3 regions of the Bacillus pretiosus genome follow, and region 2 is predicted to be linked to each of the others. Evidence: predicted binding sites of a transcription regulator. Region 2 holds the regulator's gene; each other region holds the start of a gene.

Region 1 (7,143 bases), 650 kb from region 2:
TGAATACAGATGACCGTGATGTAGTGAAATACTTGAAATACTTTACGTTCTTAACGAAAGAGCGCATTGATGAATTGGCAACGAAGGTAGAAACAGAGCCTCATAGACGTGAAGCGCAAAAAGTATTAGCGGAAGAAATGACGAAATTCGTTCATGGAGAAGAGGCCTTCCTGCAAGCTGTGAAAATTACAGCAGCGTTATTTAGCGGAGATATTAAATCATTAACAGCTGATGAAATTGAGCAGGGCTTTAAAGAGATGCCAACATTCCAGTCTTCAAAGGAGACGAAAAATATCGTAGAATGGCTAGTCGATTTAGGAATTGAGCCATCTAGACGACAAGCACGTGAAGATATTAATAATGGAGCTATTTCGATGAATGGCGAAAAAGTAACGGATGTGGGTACAGATGTTACTGTAGAAAATTCATTTGATGGACGATTTATTATTATTCGTAAAGGGAAGAAGAACTACAGCTTAGTGAAGTTAGGAGAATAATTTGTGTGAAAGGATGGGAGTAGGAAGAATACTTCCATCTTTTCATATACACAATTTAGACATAAAATAATCAGTAAATTTAGATAATTAAAAGGGTTATAATATTCTTCTGCCGAATAAATAAGTTAGAGAAAATTACGGACAAAAATAGCCCGAACCATGCAGGGCATGATTCGGGCTTATATTCAGATTAGTAAGCTAAGCTGAATAGACCTTTAATGTGTGATAAGTAACGAACGTTACTTGCTTCTTTCATTAATGATGCTGGTAAGCCTTTAAGTGGAGTATTGCTTGCTCCAATTGTAGCAACAGCATCTTTACGTCCTAGACTAGCAAGTGTTCCAGAGTTTACAGGTGCGAACTCTTCGAATGCTTTGCCTTCTAGTGCTGCGTATAAGTTGTATCCAATTAACTCACCCATTTGCCAAGCGATTTGTGCAGTTGGTGGGTATGGACGTCCGTCTGGAGCGAAGACAACAGCGCTGTCTCCAGCAACGAATACGTCTTTGTGAGAAGTAGATTGTAGGTATGCATCAACTGTTGCACGGCCACGGTTTACTTCAAGACCTGATTCACCGATTAATGGGTTACCTTGTACGCCGCCTGTCCAAACGAATGTGTTAGCAACAAGTTTTTGACCGTCTTTTAAGTCGATTTCATTGCCAGCAACGTTTGTTACAGGAAGACCTGTTAAGAATGTAACACCGCGTGCTTCTAGGCTAGTAGTTGCACGTTCGATTAAGTGGTCTGGTAATACTGGAAGGATTTTTGGACCTGCTTCAACAAGAAGAAGTTTAACTTCTTTTGGATTTACGCCGTGGCTTTTTGCAAGTTTAGGCATAATGTCAGCAAGCTCACCAACTAGCTCAACGCCAGTTAATCCGCCACCACCGATTACGATTGTAGCATCAGCTTCGTTTTTCGTTTTCGCGTATTCACGAATACGGTCTTCAACGTGTTTGTAGATTTTGTTTGCATCAGCAGCAGATTTTAATACCATGCTGTTTTCTTCTAGTCCTGGAATACCGAAGTAAGCAGTTTTACTTCCTAAAGCAACTACAAGTGCGTCGTAAGATAAAGTAGTGCCACCAGCTAGTTTAATTTCTTTGCTATCAACTGAGAATGACTCAACTGTTGCGATTTTAAGATCGATGTCTTTACCTTTGAAAAGCTTTGTAAGTGGCATTGCAATTGCTTGCTCAGCAACGTTACCAGCTGCAAGGCGGTGTAGTTCAGTGATGATTTGGTGTGTTGGGTATTGGTTAATCACTGTAACTTGTGCTTCTGATTTGCTGTAATATTTACGTACGTTTAAAGCGGCAAGAAGACCGCCATAACCAGCGCCTAAGATGACAATTTGTTTTGACATAGTATGATATCCCCCGTCTTTACTAATTGTTGTTATAAGTTAACTTATTTATTGTTACGTTCTGCACTAATTTGAAGATATGCGTTCACAAAGCGGAACATTTTTTGTGCTTGTGGGTCTTTTAGTAATTTTAATAGACCGAACAGGCCGATAACTTCGTTGCTTTCGTCAGCACGATCTTTCGCTTCGATAGCAGTCGCAGCCATGCCTTTCACTGTATCTTTTACAGGTTCTACAAGCTCTGTGATTGCACTAACAGTGTCGCTTTTTAATACTTCATCAGTAGCAACAGTTTGAGCGAAGTCATAAGACTTAGTTAAAATATTAACAAGCTCAGTTAATTTTGGAAGCTGTTCTACTAGTGTAGTTAATGATTCTTGTACCTCAGGTTTTAACAACTGATCAAGTACATCAAGTTGTCCTTGGCTAGCAGAAATTTGTACAGTTTCTTGTTCTGGCTTTGTTTGAGTCATAGTTTCTGGCATCTCCAATTCTCCTTTACGATAGCAATACTCTTATTTTTGATAGGTAAGATAGTAAACGTTTGCGAAACTTTATACAAAGTTTCACAAAGCACAATAAAATGCCTTTAAATTTATGCCAGCAAGTAAGCTGAAATCATAAATCCAAAACCATAATGTCCTACCTATTATTTATGAACTGTCCGATACATGGCTTGTCCGCATAATGGAAAGTTCCTTTATCGGAAAGTGTATATAATATATATCCTATATTATATACTATATACACCTATGTTAACATAAAAATGATTCCTAATTATTTGATATTAAGCGTATAATGTAGTACTGACAAGGCGTGAAAGCGCATAAATTATTTTGTTAAGGTTAGAAAGGTACGTATATATAAATAAAAAAAGGAAAAAATGGACAAATTTATGTTCATTTTTTCCTTTTTTTATTGTTCACCTTCTGTAATTAGCATCGATGTGTTACCGCTTTTTTCAAGGTGGCATTCGCCCCAAGTACAAAGGGAATCAAGAATGGATTCTAAAGACCAACCGTAGTCTGTAAGAGAATATTCTACTTTCGGTGGTACTTGATTGTATACCTTTCTTTGAATAACTCCGTCTTCTTCTAATTCGCGTAATTGCTGTGTTAACATCTTTTGTGTAATACCAGGCATGAGACGTTTTAATTCACTCGTTCTCTTTGTACCTTTCGTTAAGTGGCAAAGAATAACGACTTTCCATTTTCCGCCGATAACCTCTAAAGTCGCTTCAACGGGAATATTATATTTCTTCATATAAAAAAATCTCCTTTGATGAATATAGATTTCAATTCTCCAACAAAAGAAGCCAAATAATTTAAATGTTACTAAAAAGTACCTATAGCACTTTAAAGTACGTACTTTTTATCATGTTGAATATGTTCCATAATAGCATACGTAAGAGGGAAATGAGTAGTACGGTACTAAAAAGTGCCTATGTTACTTTTTGGTACCTATCGTACTTTAAAGTGCGTTCTTCAAAAAAAGAGTGAAGCCATTCATAATAGCATATATCAGCAGTAACATTATTTTTGTAGAAGAAAAAAGGCCTTTTTTCATACTATTATGATTGGATTTCTCGTATTAAGGAGGAGTTCAATTGAATTCATATACAGTATCTTCTTCGGTAGTACAGACGAATCGGAGAAGCATGTTTGCTTTATTAGCACTAGCAATTAGTGCGTTTGGAATTGGTACAACCGAATTTATTAGTGTCGGTTTATTACCATCTATTTCAGAGGATTTACATGTTTCTGTTACAACAGCGGGTTTAACCGTTTCTTTATATGCATTAGGAGTAGCGTTTGGTGCCCCAGTATTAACGTCATTAACAGCTAGTATGTCGCGAAAGGCGTTATTAATGTGGATTATGATTATTTTCATTATTGGTAATGGAATTGCGGCAGTGGCAACAAGTTTTACTGTGTTGCTTATCGCAAGGGTTGTATCTGCGTTTGCACACGGCGTTTTTATGTCGATAGGATCCACAATTGCGGCTGCGCTTGTACCAGAGAATAAACGTGCGAGTGCAATTGCATTTATGTTTACTGGTTTAACTGTTGCGACCATTACAGGCGTACCGATTGGAACATTTATCGGTCAACAATTTGGCTGGAGAACATCGTTTATGGTAATTGTGGCAATTGGAATCGTTGCCTTAATCGCCAATAGTATGCTAATTCCTTCTAACTTAAAAAAAGGTACGTCTGTATCATTTCGCGATCAATTCAAACTGATTACGAATGGAAGGCTATTACTTGTATTTATTATTACTGCATTAGGATACGGGGGAACATTCGTAACGTTTACGTATTTATCTCCGCTATTACAAGAAGTAACAGGATTTAAATCAAGTACCGTTACAATTATTTTGTTAGTGTACGGAATTGCAATTGCGATTGGGAATATGGTTGGCGGGAAATTATCAAATCATAATCCGATTCGAGCATTATTTTACATGTTCTTTATTCAAGCAATTGTATTATTTGTTTTAACATTTACAGCGCCATTTAAAGTCGCTGGACTCATCACAATTATTTTTATGGGACTATTTGCGTTTATGAATGTTCCAGGGCTACAAGTGTATGTCGTTATCTTGGCTGAGAGATTTGTTCCAAGTGCTGTTGATGTGGCATCAGCGATTAACATTGCAGCATTTAACGCAGGAATTGCTCTTGGTGCTTACTTGGGCGGTATTGTAACGAACTCGTTAGGGTTAATTCATACGGCCTGGGTAGGCGGCATCATGGTAGCAGGGGCTGTAATTTTAACAGCGTGGAGTATGACATTAGAAAAAAGGGATTAAGTGAAATAAGGGAGAGAAAACATAATGAAAAATTTACAAAGTACAACAACATTGCATAACGGTGTAGAAATGCCTTGGTTCGGTTTAGGTGTATTTAAAGTAGAAGATGGACCAGAACTTGTAGAAGCAGTAAAATCGGCGATTAAAGCAGGATACCGCAGTATTGATACAGCTGCGATTTATGGAAATGAAAAAGCAGTTGGAGAAGGAATTCGCGCTGGTATAAAAGAAGCCGGGATTACTCGAGAAGATTTATTTATTACTTCAAAAGTGTGGAATTCGGATCAAGGATATGAAACGACACTTGCTGCATATGAAGAGAGCTTAAAAAAATTAGAGCTAGATTATTTAGACTTATATCTTGTCCATTGGCCTGTAGAAGGGAAATACAAAGATACGTGGAGAGCGTTAGAAACACTGTATAAAGAAGAACGTGTGCGTGCAATTGGCGTAAGTAACTTCCAAATTCATCATCTGAAAGACGTATTAGCAGGTGCAGAAATGAAACCAATGATTAACCAAGTGGAATATCACCCTCGTTTAACACAAAAAGAATTACAAGCGTTCTGTAAAGAGCAAGGTATTCAAATGGAAGCATGGTCACCACTTATGCAAGGTCAATTATTAGATAACGAAACATTAAAAGAAATTGCTGATAAGTATGATAAAACGACAGCTCAAATCATTTTACGTTGGGATCTTCAAAATGAAGTTGTAACAATTCCGAAATCAACGAAAGAACACCGCATTATTGCAAATGCTCATATATTTAATTTTGAATTAACGAAAGAAGATATGGAGAAAATTGATGCGTTAAATGAAAATCATCGCGTTGGTCCAGATCCTGATAACTTTGATTTCTAAACTTATAGTGGAGAGAAGGGGTGCAAACAGTTTGCACTCTTTTTTGTTTTGCTTATGCATAAAAAAAGTTTCTAACTAAATAATAAGCAGAAGAAAATTTGTTATTTCATAAGGGGTTGTAAACATGAATATAAAAAGATCGTTCAAGCTAATGGCCGCTTTTTTGAGTGTTTTATTTGTATTTGCGAACTTATTATTTCCACTTCAAAAAGCATTCGCGGAAGTTATGGATCATACAAAGTATGAAATGGATTGGAGTTATAGTAGGTCAAAGAAGAAACCAATTCGAACAGAGCTTATTAAAACAGCAGATGGAAAAATTGCCTTTTGCTTAAATGTAGATTTGAAATCTCCAAGCGGTCAAGATTTACCGGAAATGGGCAAAGTGGATATTAATGTATACCGTGTACTGTTAAATGGGTATCCGCAAAAGAGTCCACAAGAATTAGGTGTTTCTGATTGGAGAGAGGCACATTATGCAACGCAGCTTGCAGTATGGAATGCGTTAAAACAAATTGATATTAATGATTTAGATTTCCGTAATAAAAATGTAGAAAAGGTAACGAAAGATATCGTTGCAAAAGCAAGTGCTAGTGAAGAATTACAAGAAATTACGATGAGCGTAATACCGTCAGAAGAACAACAAGCAGTGTTGAAAAATGATTTCTTTGAAACAGGTTTATATACAGTAGAAACAAATGCGAAAAGCGGAACATATAAAGTGCAAGCAACAGGTGCACCAGAAGGCGCGAAATTTGTAAATGAAAAGGGCGAAGCAAAAACGGAATTTAATGTAGGAGAAAAGTTCCGCATCTTAATTCCGAAACAAACACCAGCTGGTGGGTTTAGCTTTAAAGTATTAGGAAATTTAACAAAGTTACAAGGGATTGCACATAAAGGGACACCGACTATTCAAAATGCAGTTGTATTACTTGAGCGTAGTGAAGAAAAAACAAGTCCGGAGTTATCGGTAAGTTGGAAAACAACAAATGGTCATGAGAATAATAAACCACATACTCCAAATGAACCACATAAACCGAATCAAAAGAGATAATGAAAAAGCATTGGCACACAGCCAATGCTTTTTTGCAGTTCATTTATTTACAGAGCCATTATCTTTAGTAAAGCAGTTTGCATATGCACTGAATGGATCTTCGATACTTTTCATTATATGGTTGACGCTTTTACAATGTATCGTTTGGTGGTTATTCGTAGATAGAAAAAGGAGTGGATTATAATCGATAAAGATATTTTAATGTTACCGCTAGTACTTATAGCGATTGCTCTATTTCTTTTCACTTCACAAATCTACATAGCGACCCTTTTGTATAAGTATGAAAAGTCTTGGTGGTGGGGAGGACTTAGTTTTCTTTTACCGTTCGGACTCAATGTGTATATATATCAAATTATTATATTAGAAAATCGAGTGGGGATATTGTTTGAAGGACTAAATTTAAGTGAAAGAAAATTATGGAGAAAAATATATGTTCTTGTTTGCATGCTTCGGATTTCTTGCATCACCAACATGAATATTTTGATCAGTACGGTATAATGAAAACAAGAAATTAGAGAGAGAGATAAAAAATGAAACTTCGTATTTG
Region 2 (7,143 bases):
CCACCAACGTTATGGTGAGATTTAATTGTTTGTGCAGTTGCTGTACCACTTTCAACGATGTCTGTATAAAGTGTACCTTGCGCTAGGAAGTCCATTCCTTGTAATTTAGAAGCTTCATCATCAAATACGTAAATGAATTCATTACCGATGATTTTACGTTTTTGTTCTGGATCTTCTACACCTTTTAACTTGTTCATGAAGCGTTCTTGTGCATCCACTTTAATAACGTTCATGTGGAAGCCTTCGCTGAATGTTTTCATAACGCCTTCTGCTTCACCTTTGCGAAGTAAGCCGTGGTCAACGAAAATACATGTTAATTGATCGCCGATTGCTTTATGAATTAATACTGCTACAACAGAAGAGTCTACACCGCCGCTAAGTGCGCATAGTACTTTTTTGTCTCCAACAGTTTCACGGATTTTCTCTAATTCTACTTCGATAAAGTTCTCCATGTTCCATCCTTCAGAACAACCACATACGCCGAATACGAAGTTTTTAATTAAATCGTTACCGTGCTCAGAATGACGTACTTCTGGGTGGAATTGTACACCGTATAAGTTTTTGTCTTCATTGCTCATACCAGCAATTGGACAAGACTCACTTGTTGCATCTACTACGAATCCTTCAGGTAAACCAGTTACTAAGTCACCATGGCTCATCCATACAACTTGCTCTTCTGGAAGGTTCGCATATAATTTTGATTCGTTCTCTACTTTAAGAACAGCTTTTCCGTACTCACGGTGGTTTGCACGTTCTACTTTCCCACCGAAGTGTTGCGTCATAAGCTGCATACCGTAACAAATACCAAAGATCGGTAATCCTAGTTCAAAGATTTTTTCATCACAATGTAATGCGCCTTCACCGTATACACTATTTGGTCCACCAGAGAAGATAATCCCTTTTGGATTCATTGCTTTAATTTCTTCTGCAGTAATTGTATGTGGATGAAGTTCACTGTATACACCGAACTCACGAATTCGACGTGCTATTAACTGATTGTACTGACTCCCAAAATCTAAAACGATAATTGTATCATGCTGCTTCTTCAAAATAATCACCCCAACGTTAGTTCTCGTATATAAATATTTTTACCAATTAGGCAAAAAGCATTACTAATATAATAAAAAAAGCCAGTCCTCCGCCTCTAGTCTCATAACAAAGAAAAGGCAGGGGTCTGGCTTTATAAAGAAAGATAGTCTTCCGCTCTTTATAAATATAAGACGCACTGCCTTCATAGTCAGGTTGTTTACGGTAACCCGGTAGAGACTCTCAAACCATATCATCGAGGATATATGAAGGATTTTTTTATATTATCTCCCTAGATTCTAACAATGAAGTATCGATATGGTCAAGAGAGAAAGCGACAAAATTCTACAGAAATTAATTTCCTTTTCTAAAAAACATAAAAAAACATCCATTTCTATATAGAAATGGATGTTTTTCGAGCAAACGGAATTACATCATTCCGCCCATACCGCCCATGCCCATGCCGCCCATGTCAGGCATTGCTGGTGCATTTGGTTCTGGCTTGTCAGCAACTACAGCTTCAGTCGTTAAGAACATAGCTGCAACAGATGCTGCGTTTTGAAGTGCAGAACGAGTTACTTTAGCTGGATCTACGATACCAGTTTCAAGCATGTTAACCCACTCGCCAGTAGCTGCGTTGAAACCAACGCCTACTTTTTCGCCTTTTAGACGCTCTACAACTACAGATCCTTCTAGACCAGCGTTGATTGCGATTTGACGAACTGGCTCTTCTAGTGCGCGAAGTACGATGTTGATACCTGTTGCTTCGTCGCCTTCAGCTACGATAGAAGCTACTTTCGTGTATACGTTCATAAGTGAAGTACCACCACCTGCAACGATACCTTCTTCTACTGCTGCACGAGTTGAGTTAAGTGCATCTTCAATGCGAAGTTTGCGCTCTTTTAACTCAGTTTCAGTTGCTGCACCTACTTTAATTACTGCTACGCCACCTGCAAGTTTTGCAAGACGCTCTTGTAATTTTTCACGATCGAATTCAGAAGTAGTTTCTTCTAATTGCGCGCGGATTTGACCGATGCGAGCTTCGATTTGTTGTGAATTTCCGATACCTTCAACTACAGTTGTGTTTTCTTTCGTTACAACAACTTTACCAGCACGTCCTAAAGATTCAATTGTAGCAGATTTTAAGTCACGACCTAATTCTTCAGTGATTACTTCGCCACCAGTTAAGATTGCGATATCTTCTAGCATTGCTTTACGACGGTCACCAAATCCAGGAGCTTTAACAGCTACTACATTGAATGTACCACGAAGTTTGTTCACTACTAATGTAGCTAAAGCTTCGCCTTCTACATCTTCAGCGATGATAAGAAGTGGTTTACCTTGTTGTACCACTTGCTCTAATACTGGTAAGATTTCTTGGATGTTAGAAATCTTCTTATCAGTAATTAAGATGTATGGGTTATCAAGAACTGCTTCCATTTTGTCAGAATCAGTAATCATGTAAGGAGATGCATATCCACGATCAAATTGCATACCTTCTACTACGTCTAATTCTGTTGTAAATCCTTTAGATTCTTCTAAAGTAATAACGCCGTCGTTACCAACGCGCTCCATTGCTTCAGCGATTAATTGACCTACTTCTTCGTCAGCTGCAGAAATAGCAGCTACTTGTGCGATAGAAGATTTGCCTTCGATTGGTTTAGAAATCTCTTTTAATTCTGCAATTGCAGCAGTAACAGCTTTTTCGATACCTTTACGAAGACCCATTGGGTTCGCACCAGCTGTTACGTTTTTAAGACCTTCACGAATCATAGCTTGTGCTAATACAGTTGCAGTTGTTGTTCCGTCACCAGCTACATCATTTGTTTTGCTAGCAACTTCTGCTACTAATTTTGCACCCATGTTTTCGAATGCATCTTCTAATTCGATTTCTTTTGCGATTGTTACACCATCATTTGTAATAAGTGGTGAACCAAATTTTTTCTCAAGTACAACGTTACGACCTTTTGGTCCAAGCGTTACTTTTACTGCGTTTGCAAGAGTGTCGACACCGCGAAGCATCGAACGACGTGCTTCTTCACTAAATTTAATATCTTTTGCCATAATAATTGACCCCCTTGAATTTTTTAAGATTTATATAATTAACCGATAACTGCTAAAATGTCACTTTCACGTAAAATCAAGTAGTCAGTACCTTCATATTTTACTTCAGTACCTGCATATTTTGAGAAGATGATAAGATCACCTGCAGCTACCTCTAGAGCAACACGCTCACCATTTTCAAGCACTCGACCAGTACCTACTGCAATAACTTTACCCTCTTGTGGTTTTTCTTTTGCAGTGTCTGGTAATACAATACCACTTGCTGTTTTTTCTTCTGCTTGAACAAGCTCAATTACAACGCGATCACCTAATGGCTTTAGCATGAACAATAACCTCCTCATTTTGTTATGTAAATTTTATTTATTAGCACTCAAGTCACCCGAGTGCTAACACACTTATAATAATAAATAATCTCAATTTCTTTTGCAAGTAAAAAAATCATAATTTTTTCGCAAATTAAGCTATACACTTTTCTATATAGAGTCCCTCTTCTTCTACCTTTACTATATGAATCGTTGTTTCCCCTACTCGTATGTTACAATATGAAAGGACACCCTAAGTTGTTTTCGCTATACACACAACTTTCTCCTGTCTTCTATTATAATTTCAAATAAGGATTTACGAAAAAAACATAATTTAAGCGAGGTTTATATCGTAGGTAGCATACTTACATGTTATCCTACCTTATCTCATACACTAGAGTTAGAAAGGATGGTTAAACCATTTGAAAAAACAATATTGGTGGGTTATCGTTACATACATTTTAATGCAGTTATCATCCATTGCTGGATTACCACTTCTGCTGAAAACTGGACTTTATGATAACAGGGGATTTACTAGAGAAGAGAAATTTCAACTCATAACTGGCCACTGGGCAATCATTAGCTTCTTTATTGCATTATGTATCGTACTTTGGTTACTTAGAACAGATATTCGTGACAGACGTTTAGATACAATGCGCTCTACTGTTCCAGCTACGATTGGTTGGATTTTTATCGGGTTCTTCCTAGCATTTTTCTCACAAAGTATTGCCGGTATGATAGAAATGCGTGTATTAGGAATTAAACCTGGATCAGAAAATACAGCAAGACTTATGGATATCGCAAAAACGACACCTTGGTTCCTTATCGTTATCTCTATAATAGGACCTATTTTGGAAGAAATCGTATTTAGAAAAATTTTATTTGGTACACTTTATAAGAAGTTTAACTTCTTTATTGCTGCTATCATTAGTTCTCTTGTATTCGCAGCAATTCATTTTGATTTCACTCACTTATTGGTATACACTTCTATGGGACTCGTATTCGCCTTTTTATATGTAAAAACGAAGCGTATTATCGTCCCTATCGCAGCTCATGTTGCAATGAATACATTAGTTGCAGTTGCTCAAGTTTTAATGAGCAATGAACAAATTCAAGAAATGATTAAAGAAGCTGAAAAAATGCAAGGCTTTATCGGAGGATTTTTAGTATGAGGAACTCACCATTGTTCATGGCTGCATTGTACTTCCTTCTAGGATGTATCTTTACACGCTTCGCCATTACGAACGTAACAGATACAATCTGGAATATGTGGACAATACTATTTGCAGTTATGGCAACAATTGATTTTAATTTGGCACTTCGCCTTATCTTAGTTAAATTCACAAAGAAAAAACAATAATAAAACGCAGAGGTCGCTTCCTCTGCGTTTTATTGTGGATAATTCTTTAAAAAGTAAACAAGTGTTTGTAACTCTACCGCTAAATCAATATGGTGAATTCTTATATTATCTGACACATTTAAGCGCGCTGGTGTGAAATTTAAAATACCATGCACGTTCGTTTCTGCCAATCTATCTGCTACAGATTGTGCCACTGTAGCGGGTACTGTTAATATTGCCACTTGTATATCAGTTGATAAACGTTCTTCTAATTCATCTAAATGATATACAGGAATGCCCCCGATTTCTGTCCCGACTTTCTCTTCACTAACATCAAACGCCATTTCAATTTTTGTATTATTGTTTTTCGTGAAATTATAATGTAAGAAAGCGGTCCCTAAATTACCTACTCCAATAAGTGCTACACGTGTTATATCATCTTGGTCGAGTGTTTCACGGAAAAATGATAATAAATAATTTACGTTATATCCATAACCTTTTTTCCCTAACGCTCCAAAATATGAAAAATCTCTTCGAATCGTTGCGGAATCAACTTTTACCGCTTCACTCAATTCGGCTGATGAAACACGTTGCTTACCAGAAAGAGATAAGTTTTGGATAAATCGATAGTATAGAGGCAATCGTTTGGCAGTGGCCTGTGGAATTTTTTGCTGCTCCATATAACCTCTCCTCTCTTCCTACCTTTATTCATATACTTGAATCAAATACAGAAGTTTAGCACTCATGAATTTCCCTGTATAATAAAGAGAAGAAGTATTCTCTCTTTATTTTAAACTATACACTATTTTTAGTATGATTGAGAAATATAAACATGGCAAAGTTAAGAAATTATTTGAGGTGAAAACATTGATTTTATTACAAGTAAACGCGCTTACGAAATTATACGGTGCCGAAACGATTCTTGCAAACATAAAATTGGAAGTTCAAACGAAAGATCGTATCGCATTAGTCGGACGAAATGGGGCCGGAAAATCTACACTATTAAAAATAATAGCTGGTGAGCTATCTCATGATGGTGGCGAAATTATAAAACCAAAAGATGTCTCAATCGGATATTTAGCTCAAAATACCGGGTTAGAAACGTCTTTAACAATTTGGGATGAAATGTTAACCGTCTTTACACACTTGCAGCAAATGGAGACAAAACTTCGAAGGCTAGAGCAAGAGATGGGAAAAGAAGAAAACTTTTCAAACGAGGCTACATATGAAAGATTATTAGCTGATTATGACCAATTGCAATTAGATTATAAAGATCAAGGTGGATATCAATATGAAGCAGATATTCGCTCGATTTTAAGTGGTCTTGGCTTCCCAGTTGAAACGCACCAGACGACGATTTCTACATTAAGCGGTGGACAAAAAACACGATTAGCTCTCGGTAAATTATTATTAACGAAACCAGACCTACTTATTTTGGACGAGCCTACAAACCATTTAGACATCGAAACATTAACATGGCTTGAACAATATTTACAAGGCTATCCTGGCGCAATACTAATCGTTTCCCATGACCGTTATTTCTTAGATAAACTCGTTACACAAGTATATGAAATTTCGAATAAAGAAAGCAGACGATTTGTTGGTAACTACAGTAAATATTTAGACTTAAAATCAGCATTATACGAGCAAGACATGAAACGTTATGAAAAACAACAAGATGAAATCGCTAAGCTTGAGGATTTCGTTCAAAAAAATATAGCGCGCGCATCTACGACAAAACGTGCTCAAAGCCGTCGTAAACAATTAGATAGAATGGAATTATTGACTAGACCATTAGGTGATTCTAAGTCAGCATCCTTCTACTTCGATATCGAAAAACAAAGTGGAAATGATGTTTTACAAGTAAAGGATGCAACTATCGGCTATGATGATGATCCGATTATTGAACATGTAACTATGCGCTTAACTCGCGGGGATAGCGTTGCTTTAGTTGGTCCAAACGGAATTGGAAAATCCACATTATTAAAATCACTTGTGAATAAGTTACCACTATTAAATGGTGATGTTTCTTTCGGATCCAATGTATCTGTTGGTTATTATGATCAAGAACAAGCAAACTTAACATCTTCTAAGCGAGTTTTAAATGAGTTATGGGATGAATATCCATTGCAGCCCGAAAAAGAAATTCGCACGATATTAGGTAACTTCTTATTCACAGGGGATGATGTACTAAAACCAGTATCTTCTCTTAGTGGTGGACAAAAAGCTCGATTAGCTCTTGCAAAACTTATGATGCAAAAATCAAATTTATTAATTCTCGATGAACCTACGAACCATCTTGATTTAAATAGTAAAGAAATTTTGGAGAATGCTTTAATTGATTATCCAGGCACCCTTCTATTTGTTTCACATGACCGCTACTTTATTAATCGTGTAACGACGACCGTTGTT
Region 3 (7,143 bases), 810 kb from region 2:
AAGCGAACGGCGTTATGTACTATGACTATTCTCCCTACTTGCACAAGTTTTTACCTATTACTGAAAATGGTGACTTTAAAGTTGGTATTACACCTGATTCCTTTAAAACTGAAGGTCCAATGAACACAGGCGTATATATTTTCGATTATGCAACTGCAGGTCCTGACTATCCAAGCGGTGTAAATAACTATTGGTTTATTCCGCAAGGTGCTCAATATGCAAAAGCTAGTTATGATAAAAAAGAATTATATAAAGATGATGAATTCACTGTGACACTAAACGCCAAACATGTGAAACAATTTGTATCTGGAGAATTTAACGTAAAATTCCTAGAGAAGAACTTCAAATTTGCAAATGCGAAATTGAATCCTACTTTTGAAAAACTCCTTTCTGAAAAAGGGGTAACCGCAAAAGTAAATGAGCCGAAACTAGAAGAAGGTTCTGTTACAGTAGGCGGAGCTATCGATGATAAAAACTTCGCCGGATTAGATGGTGACTTCCCGTTCATTGATGTAACTTTCAAGGTAGAAAATGATGAGTTTTATGAAGCAAATGCTCAATTAGATTTACCGGTGTTCGTTTACTGGAAACAAGGTGAATCAGAGCCAAGCAGAATGCGTGTGCTTCAAGATCAAACATTCTCAGTTATGTCTTTAAACTCAAAAGTAGAAGGAAATATTAAACCTGGTGCATTCTTAAATGAACGTGGATATTTAGATGAGAAATTTGATTATACAAAGCTTGGTGTAAAAGTATATGCAACAGATTCTTACCGTCATAAGTTTGAAGGCTCACTTGATAAATACGGTTACTTCAAATTGAATGGACTTCCTGTTAATAAACGTGATTATAACTTATACGTGGAGGTTCCAGGACATTTAACAAGCCGACTAACTACAAAACTAGGTACTGAAAAAGATGGTAAACTACTTGGTCAATATTATTATGCACGACCTGACGAAAACCTTGCTGGCGATGTAAATGCTGATAAAGTAATTGATATGAAAGATGCTGAAATTATCGCTAGCAACTATGGTAAAAAAGGACTATCTGTGAAAGACGGCGACCTTAACAAAGATGGCATTGTCGACGAAAAAGATATTCGTTTCGTTGAAAAGAACTTCTTGAAAAAAGGACCAGATGCATCTAAATCACAAATACCTGTTGAAAAATCAAAAAGCGGTACACTGGCAGATATTTTAAAGAAATTAGGATTAACACCTAAAAAATAATAATAAAGAGCACTCTATATAAAGTAGAGTGCTCTTTTCTATAAACGACCCTTATCCAGCAAAAGGGGTATATTGGGGATATACAAGGGAAACCGGAAAAGGAATTTATATTAAATTATATAAAAACTCAGAGGTAGGAAGCAGTTTCCCGCCTCTGAATTATTTAGCAATTATTATAGTACTGGTGCCATTGTTTCTTTTAATACTTTTACAGAATGAGCGAATTTCGCTTTTTCTTCTTCATTTAGCTCAAGTTCTACGATTTCACGTACACCTTCGCGGTTAATAACAGCTGGAACACCTACGAAAGCATCTTTCTCACCATATTGTCCTTCAAGGTATGCAGATACAGTTAATACGCTGTTCTCGTTGCTTAAGATTGCTTTAGTTACACGAAGTAGTGACATACCGATTCCGTAGTAAGTTGCACCTTTACGCTCGATGATATGGTAAGCTGCATCGCGTACATTTTCGAAGATTTTATCTAAGTCTTCTTGTTTGTACTGCTCGTTGTTAGCTAAGATTGTTTCTAACTTTTGTACACCTACAGTAGCGTGGCTCCATACTGGAAGTTCAGTGTCACCGTGCTCACCAACGATGTAAGCATGAACGTTACGTGGATCTACATCTAAGTAGTCACCTAACATGTAACGGAAACGAGCAGAGTCTAAAGTAGTACCAGAACCGATTACGCGCTCTTTTGGTAAACCAGATTCTTTCCAAGTTACGTAAGTTAAAATATCAACTGGGTTAGTTGCGATTAAGAAGATTCCATCGAACCCGCTATCCATAATGCCGCGAACGATTTGTTTAAAGATCTTTGTATTTTTCTCAACTAAGTCTAAACGAGTTTCACCTGGCTTTTGTGGTAATCCAGCAGTGATAACAACTAGATCTGCATCTTTACAATCTGCATAGCTACCGCTCCAAACTTTTGTTGGTGATGGAGAGAATGGTACCGCATGGCTTAAGTCCATTGCTTCCCCTTCTGCTTTTGCTTCATTAACATCTACTAATACGAATTCTTCAGCTACACCTTGGTTGATCATTGAGTAAGCGTAACTACAACCTACAGCTCCTGTTCCTACTAATACTACACGATTGATACCTTTTTTCATGGTAATTTCCCCTCTCTATTGTTCACATATATTTTTTTATGATTGTTTAAGTAATTAATTAAAATACTAATTTAATGTTGTTTAACTTCTTTACATTCATATTGTAGCACGTATTATTGTGAAAAAGTTCACAAATTATGACCTATTTGTGAACTTTTTCACATAGAGTGTAAAGTTGATGGAATAGGTGTGGAATCCATCTCAATGGAGACGTTTTCTTTAGATTGTGAAAGGGATTTTCTTATGTTTTTGTCGGTAAGTGAAATTATATCAGCGATTTTTTAAATATATGGACCGTAACTCCAAATATATCAGCGATTTTTGCAATATATCGACTTACCGACAAAAACCGACAATGATAACAGCATAACAAACGCCATCCTTTCTGTATATTTCTACAAAAAGAATAGCGTCTTTTGATTATATGGATACAAATTTATCTTAGCTGGACAGCGATGTTTTTTCCATACACGTCAAATTAACATACCGTCACTTATTAACAGTCAATAAACATGTGAACCTAGCAAAGCTCTTTAATTATTGTAGCAACACAGTCGTTTTTAAATCTTCAGCACCTCCATTTTTTAATGTATCATTTAGATCACTAAGATACGTAGGTTCAATTGTTAAGGATTTTGGAGGATTATCCATTGGTGGAAGAGCTAAAACAATATGGTGTCCGTATAGTCCCGTGCTACCAACTTGCAAGCTGACTCCTTCGTAGATTTTTCCTTTATCATCAGTTACGGTATAATCAAGTGCTGGCCAGCTATCATTAGCTTCCATTTCTTTTGGATAATCAAAGGTCAAATCAATCCTCGTTGAAAGTGAAGAAAAGGTTACTTGATTTACTGTTAATGCATATAAATTATCTTTCGTTGATGTTTTTATATTAGGAGTGAATTTATGAATCTCACCTTCAACTTTTGTAAGAGGAAATGCTACGTTCCATATTCCTGTTTGTTCAAATAAATCTTTCCCATGGACGGAAACATCAATTTTATCACCAAATTCACCGTAATTAGCCAGAGTAAATTCATGCTGCTCAATAATGGTGTTTTGTCCTTTTGACTTCTGTGAAGTAGAACCAATTGCAGCTCTGACTTCTTTCCCATTAATGGTTATATAACTAAATCCAGCTTTCTCTTCATTACTTTTGGAAATAGGATTCTCTCCTTTGTATTCCACCGTGACCACTAAACGTCCACCATCGTAAACAGCTTCTTTCACATTCATCGTTAAACCACTATGACTATCTCGTCTCTCAATTGATGTGGCAAGCTCATCCTTTTCAATTTTATCAGAAGCAATATCATTAAATTGTGCATAAATGGAGCCTATAACTGGAACACCCGATAATGTCTTTGCCATGGTAGGAGAAATGAATCCAAAACCTAAGAGAGAAACACATATTCCACAAGCAATAAGACTAGAATACTTAATTGTTTTTTTTCTACGGTACTGATTTTTCTTAGCTTGAAGCATGGCTGTTTTTTCTCTTTGAATTAACCGATCTTCTGGTATAGGAATATCATTGATATGGTGATTAATTTCTTCTTTATTCATAACTATATCCCTCCTTTAAAATGGGGCGTAAGGCTTGCTTTGCTCGATGTAATTGAGATTTTACCGTTCCTTCTGGAGAATTAAGAACCTCAGCAATTTCCTTAATAGATAAATCGTGATAATACCTTAATAAAATAATGGTTTTGTAAGTAGGATCTAAGAAATTAAATGCCTCGGTTAAATCCAGCGATTGCTCTAATTTATTCATGCTCTCTTCTGTACATAAATTAGATAACATTTCATCATTCACAACAAATTGTCTAGAGGACTTTCTTACAAAATCAATGGATTTAAAAACAAGAATTTTAGTAATCCAACTTTGAAATTTCTCCGGCTTTTTTAATTTTCTCAATGAAAGATATGCTTCATAAATTGTTTCTTGGTATATATCCAGTGCATCTTGTTCATTTCTTACATAAGAATAGGCTGTTCGATATAGCTTTGGGCGAACAAAAGTAATAAGTTGTTCAAATGCTTGATCATTTCCTCTTGTTGCTTAGTTTACTAGATAGGCTATGTCCATTTTTATTTCTTCCTCCCTTTACTAATATAGTCGAATGAGAGAATAAAAAGGTTGCAAAAATAAATGCATATATATAAATCTCCTACAACTTATTGCAATAATTACTATCAAGCATTAAAGACACAAAAAACCCATAAAAAAAAGCAGACTATCCAAAGTCCGCTTTTACACAACAAAAAAGAGATAGCAGATTATGCTATCTCTTTTAGTATGACCCGTACGGGATTCGAACCCGTGTTACCGCCGTGAAAGGGCGGTGTCTTAACCACTTGACCAACGGGCCAATTCTGGCAGAGAAGAAGGGATTCGAACCCTCGCACCGCGTTCGCGATCTACTCCCTTAGCAGGGGAGCCCCTTGAGCCACTTGGGTACTTCTCTATAATATGGCTCCGCAGGTAGGACTCGAACCTACGACCGATCGGTTAACAGCCGATAGCTCTACCACTGAGCTACTGCGGAATAATTATGGTGGGCCTAAATGGACTCGAACCATCGACCTCACGCTTATCAGGCGTGCGCTCTAACCAGCTGAGCTATAGGCCCATAATTGAAAAGCGGGTGAAGAGAATCGAACTCTCGACCAGAGCTTGGAAGGCTCTTGTTTTACCACTAAACTACACCCGCATTAAATTGTAAATGGTGAGCCATGAAGGATTCGAACCTTCGACCCTCTGATTAAAAGTCAGATGCTCTACCAACTGAGCTAATGGCTCATTTTGAAAGTGGTGCCGACTAGAGGACTTGAACCCCCAACCTACTGATTACAAGTCAGTTGCTCTACCAGTTGAGCTAAGTCGGCTTGCGACTTCAAAATGGTGGCTCGGGACGGAATCGAACCGCCGACACGAGGATTTTCAGTCCTCTGCTCTACCGACTGAGCTACCGAGCCTTTATGTAAAAAAATGGCGGTCCCGACCGGGGTCGAACCGGCGATCTCCTGCGTGACAGGCAGGCATGTTAACCACTACACCACGGGACCATTTGGTTGCGGGGACAGGATTTGAACCTGCGACCTTCGGGTTATGAGCCCGACGAGCTACCGTGCTGCTCCACCCCGCGATGATAAAATATTTAATTTAGAAAAAATGGAGGAGGTAGAGGGATTCGAACCCCCGCGCGACTCTCGCCGCCTGTCGGTTTTCAAGACCGATCCCTTCAGCCGAACTTGGGTATACCTCCGAGATATAAAGCTTTAGTGGTGGACCTTGTAGGACTCGAACCTACGACCGGACGGTTATGAGCCGTCTGCTCTAACCAGCTGAGCTAAAGGTCCTTTATGGTAGCGGCGGAGGGGATCGAACCCCCGACCTCACGGGTATGAACCGTACGCTCTAGCCAGCTGAGCTACACCGCCATAAAATATATTAAAATAAGTGGAGCCTAGCGGGATCGAACCGCTGACCTCCTGCGTGCAAGGCAGGCGCTCTCCCAGCTGAGCTAAGGCCCCGTGTTTTTGGAAAATCGGGAAGACAGGATTTGAACCTGCGACCCCCTGGTCCCAAACCAGGTGCTCTACCAAGCTGAGCCACTTCCCGTTAATAAAAGCGCGCCCGAGAGGAGTCGAACCCCTAACCTCTTGATCCGTAGTCAAACGCTCTATCCAATTGAGCTACGGGCGCATATGGTGCCGAGGGCGGGGGTCGAACCCGCACGGTGGTCACCCACCGCAGGATTTTAAGTCCTGTGCGTCTGCCTGTTCCGCCACCCCGGCATGTCATATTGAAAATTGGAGCGGAAGACGGGATTCGAACCCGCGACCCCAACCTTGGCAAGGTTGTATTCTACCACTGAACTACTTCCGCAAGACATGTATGAGTTATTTTATTAAAAGTGCGGGTGAAGGGAGTCGAACCCCCACGCCAAAGGCGCTAGATCCTAAGTCTAGTGCGTCTGCCAATTCCGCCACACCCGCATATTAATTATTCAAAGAAAAAATGGGGCGACTGATGGGAATCGAACCCACGAATGCCGGAGCCACAATCCGGTGCGTTAACCACTTCGCCACAACCGCCATGATTTTCTGGTGCCGACTAGAGGACTTGAACCCCCAACCTACTGATTACAAGTCAGTTGCTCTACCAATTGAGCTAAGTCGGCTAAATGGTGGAGGATGACGGGATCGAACCGCCGACCCCCTGCTTGTAAGGCAGGTGCTCTCCCAGCTGAGCTAATCCTCCATTTGCCTGGCAACGTCCTACTCTCACAGGGACAAGGTCCCAACTACCATCGGCGCTAGAGAGCTTAACTTCCGTGTTCGGTATGGGAACGGGTGTGACCTCTCTGCCATCATTACCAGACTATATTCATTTAAGACAAGAATCATTGTAACTTATTTAACTTTTAAAGTCAACAAGTTTTTTATATTCTTTCAAAACTAGATAACATTGCTTCATATTATATGGTTAAGTCCTCGATCTATTAGTATTCGTCAGCTCCACATGTCACCATGCTTCCACCTCGAACCTATCAACCTGATCATCTTTCAGGGATCTTACTAGCTTACGCTATGGGAAATCTCATCTTGAGGGGGGCTTCATGCTTAGATGCTTTCAGCACTTATCCCTTCCGCACATAGCTACCCAGCTATGCCCTTGGCAGAACAACTGGTACACCAGCGGTGCGTCCATCCCGGTCCTCTCGTACTAAGGACAGCTCCTCTCAAATTTCCTACGCCCACGACGGATAGGGACCGAACTGTCTCAC

Evidence for each region. The regulator Rex, encoded in region 2, represses fermentation and respiration genes when NADH is low (regulators of the CRP and FNR family bind a similar motif). The targets are predictions, from matches to a motif close to TTGTGAAATATTTCACAA.
Region 1: the regulator Rex is predicted to act here: its motif matches at 2,411-2,428, upstream of ACU8YW_RS25275 (DUF1641 domain-containing protein).
Region 3: the regulator Rex is predicted to act here: its motif matches at 2,467-2,484, upstream of ACU8YW_RS24285 (L-lactate dehydrogenase).

The regions. Positions count from the first base shown of each region.
Region 1 covers NZ_CM129593.1:4,858,748-4,865,890, reverse strand. Annotated here, with positions in the region: gene tyrS (tyrosine--tRNA ligase) at 1-497, shown strand, start outside; gene ACU8YW_RS25280 (NAD(P)/FAD-dependent oxidoreductase) at 688-1,866, opposite strand; gene ACU8YW_RS25275 (DUF1641 domain-containing protein) at 1,911-2,351, opposite strand; gene ACU8YW_RS25270 (winged helix-turn-helix transcriptional regulator) at 2,782-3,129, opposite strand; gene ACU8YW_RS25265 (MFS transporter) at 3,524-4,678, shown strand; gene pgoN (glyoxal/methylglyoxal reductase) at 4,703-5,542, shown strand; gene ACU8YW_RS25255 (thioester domain-containing protein) at 5,667-6,596, shown strand; gene ACU8YW_RS25250 (GNAT family N-acetyltransferase) at 7,127-7,143, shown strand, end outside.
Region 2 covers NZ_CM129593.1:257,004-264,146, reverse strand. Annotated here, with positions in the region: gene guaA (glutamine-hydrolyzing GMP synthase) at 1-1,049, opposite strand, end outside; purine riboswitch at 1,215-1,316, opposite strand; gene groL (chaperonin GroEL) at 1,456-3,090, opposite strand; gene groES (co-chaperone GroES) at 3,129-3,413, opposite strand; gene ACU8YW_RS01520 (CPBP family intramembrane glutamic endopeptidase) at 3,815-4,564, shown strand; gene ACU8YW_RS01515 (YdiK family protein) at 4,561-4,752, shown strand; gene ACU8YW_RS01510 (redox-sensing transcriptional repressor Rex) at 4,782-5,411, opposite strand; gene ACU8YW_RS01505 (ABC-F family ATP-binding cassette domain-containing protein) at 5,599-7,143, shown strand, end outside.
Region 3 covers NZ_CM129593.1:4,698,889-4,706,031, forward strand. Annotated here, with positions in the region: gene ACU8YW_RS24280 (S8 family serine peptidase) at 1-1,232, shown strand, start outside; gene ACU8YW_RS24285 (L-lactate dehydrogenase) at 1,406-2,350, opposite strand; gene ACU8YW_RS24290 (DUF4179 domain-containing protein) at 2,888-3,916, opposite strand; gene ACU8YW_RS24295 (sigma-70 family RNA polymerase sigma factor) at 3,909-4,376, opposite strand; tRNA gene ACU8YW_RS24300 (tRNA-Glu) at 4,651-4,722, opposite strand; tRNA gene ACU8YW_RS24305 (tRNA-Ser) at 4,728-4,818, opposite strand; tRNA gene ACU8YW_RS24310 (tRNA-Asn) at 4,825-4,899, opposite strand; tRNA gene ACU8YW_RS24315 (tRNA-Ile) at 4,907-4,983, opposite strand; tRNA gene ACU8YW_RS24320 (tRNA-Gly) at 4,994-5,064, opposite strand; tRNA gene ACU8YW_RS24325 (tRNA-Lys) at 5,078-5,153, opposite strand; tRNA gene ACU8YW_RS24330 (tRNA-Thr) at 5,164-5,239, opposite strand; tRNA gene ACU8YW_RS24335 (tRNA-Phe) at 5,254-5,329, opposite strand; tRNA gene ACU8YW_RS24340 (tRNA-Asp) at 5,344-5,419, opposite strand; tRNA gene ACU8YW_RS24345 (tRNA-Met) at 5,423-5,499, opposite strand; tRNA gene ACU8YW_RS24350 (tRNA-Ser) at 5,527-5,619, opposite strand; tRNA gene ACU8YW_RS24355 (tRNA-Ile) at 5,637-5,713, opposite strand; tRNA gene ACU8YW_RS24360 (tRNA-Met) at 5,718-5,794, opposite strand; tRNA gene ACU8YW_RS24365 (tRNA-Ala) at 5,815-5,887, opposite strand; tRNA gene ACU8YW_RS24370 (tRNA-Pro) at 5,902-5,975, opposite strand; tRNA gene ACU8YW_RS24375 (tRNA-Arg) at 5,986-6,059, opposite strand; tRNA gene ACU8YW_RS24380 (tRNA-Leu) at 6,063-6,151, opposite strand; tRNA gene ACU8YW_RS24385 (tRNA-Gly) at 6,168-6,242, opposite strand; tRNA gene ACU8YW_RS24390 (tRNA-Leu) at 6,272-6,352, opposite strand; tRNA gene ACU8YW_RS24395 (tRNA-His) at 6,376-6,451, opposite strand; tRNA gene ACU8YW_RS24400 (tRNA-Thr) at 6,462-6,537, opposite strand; tRNA gene ACU8YW_RS24405 (tRNA-Val) at 6,542-6,617, opposite strand; rRNA gene rrf (5S ribosomal RNA) at 6,622-6,737, opposite strand; rRNA gene ACU8YW_RS24415 (23S ribosomal RNA) at 6,839-7,143, opposite strand, start outside.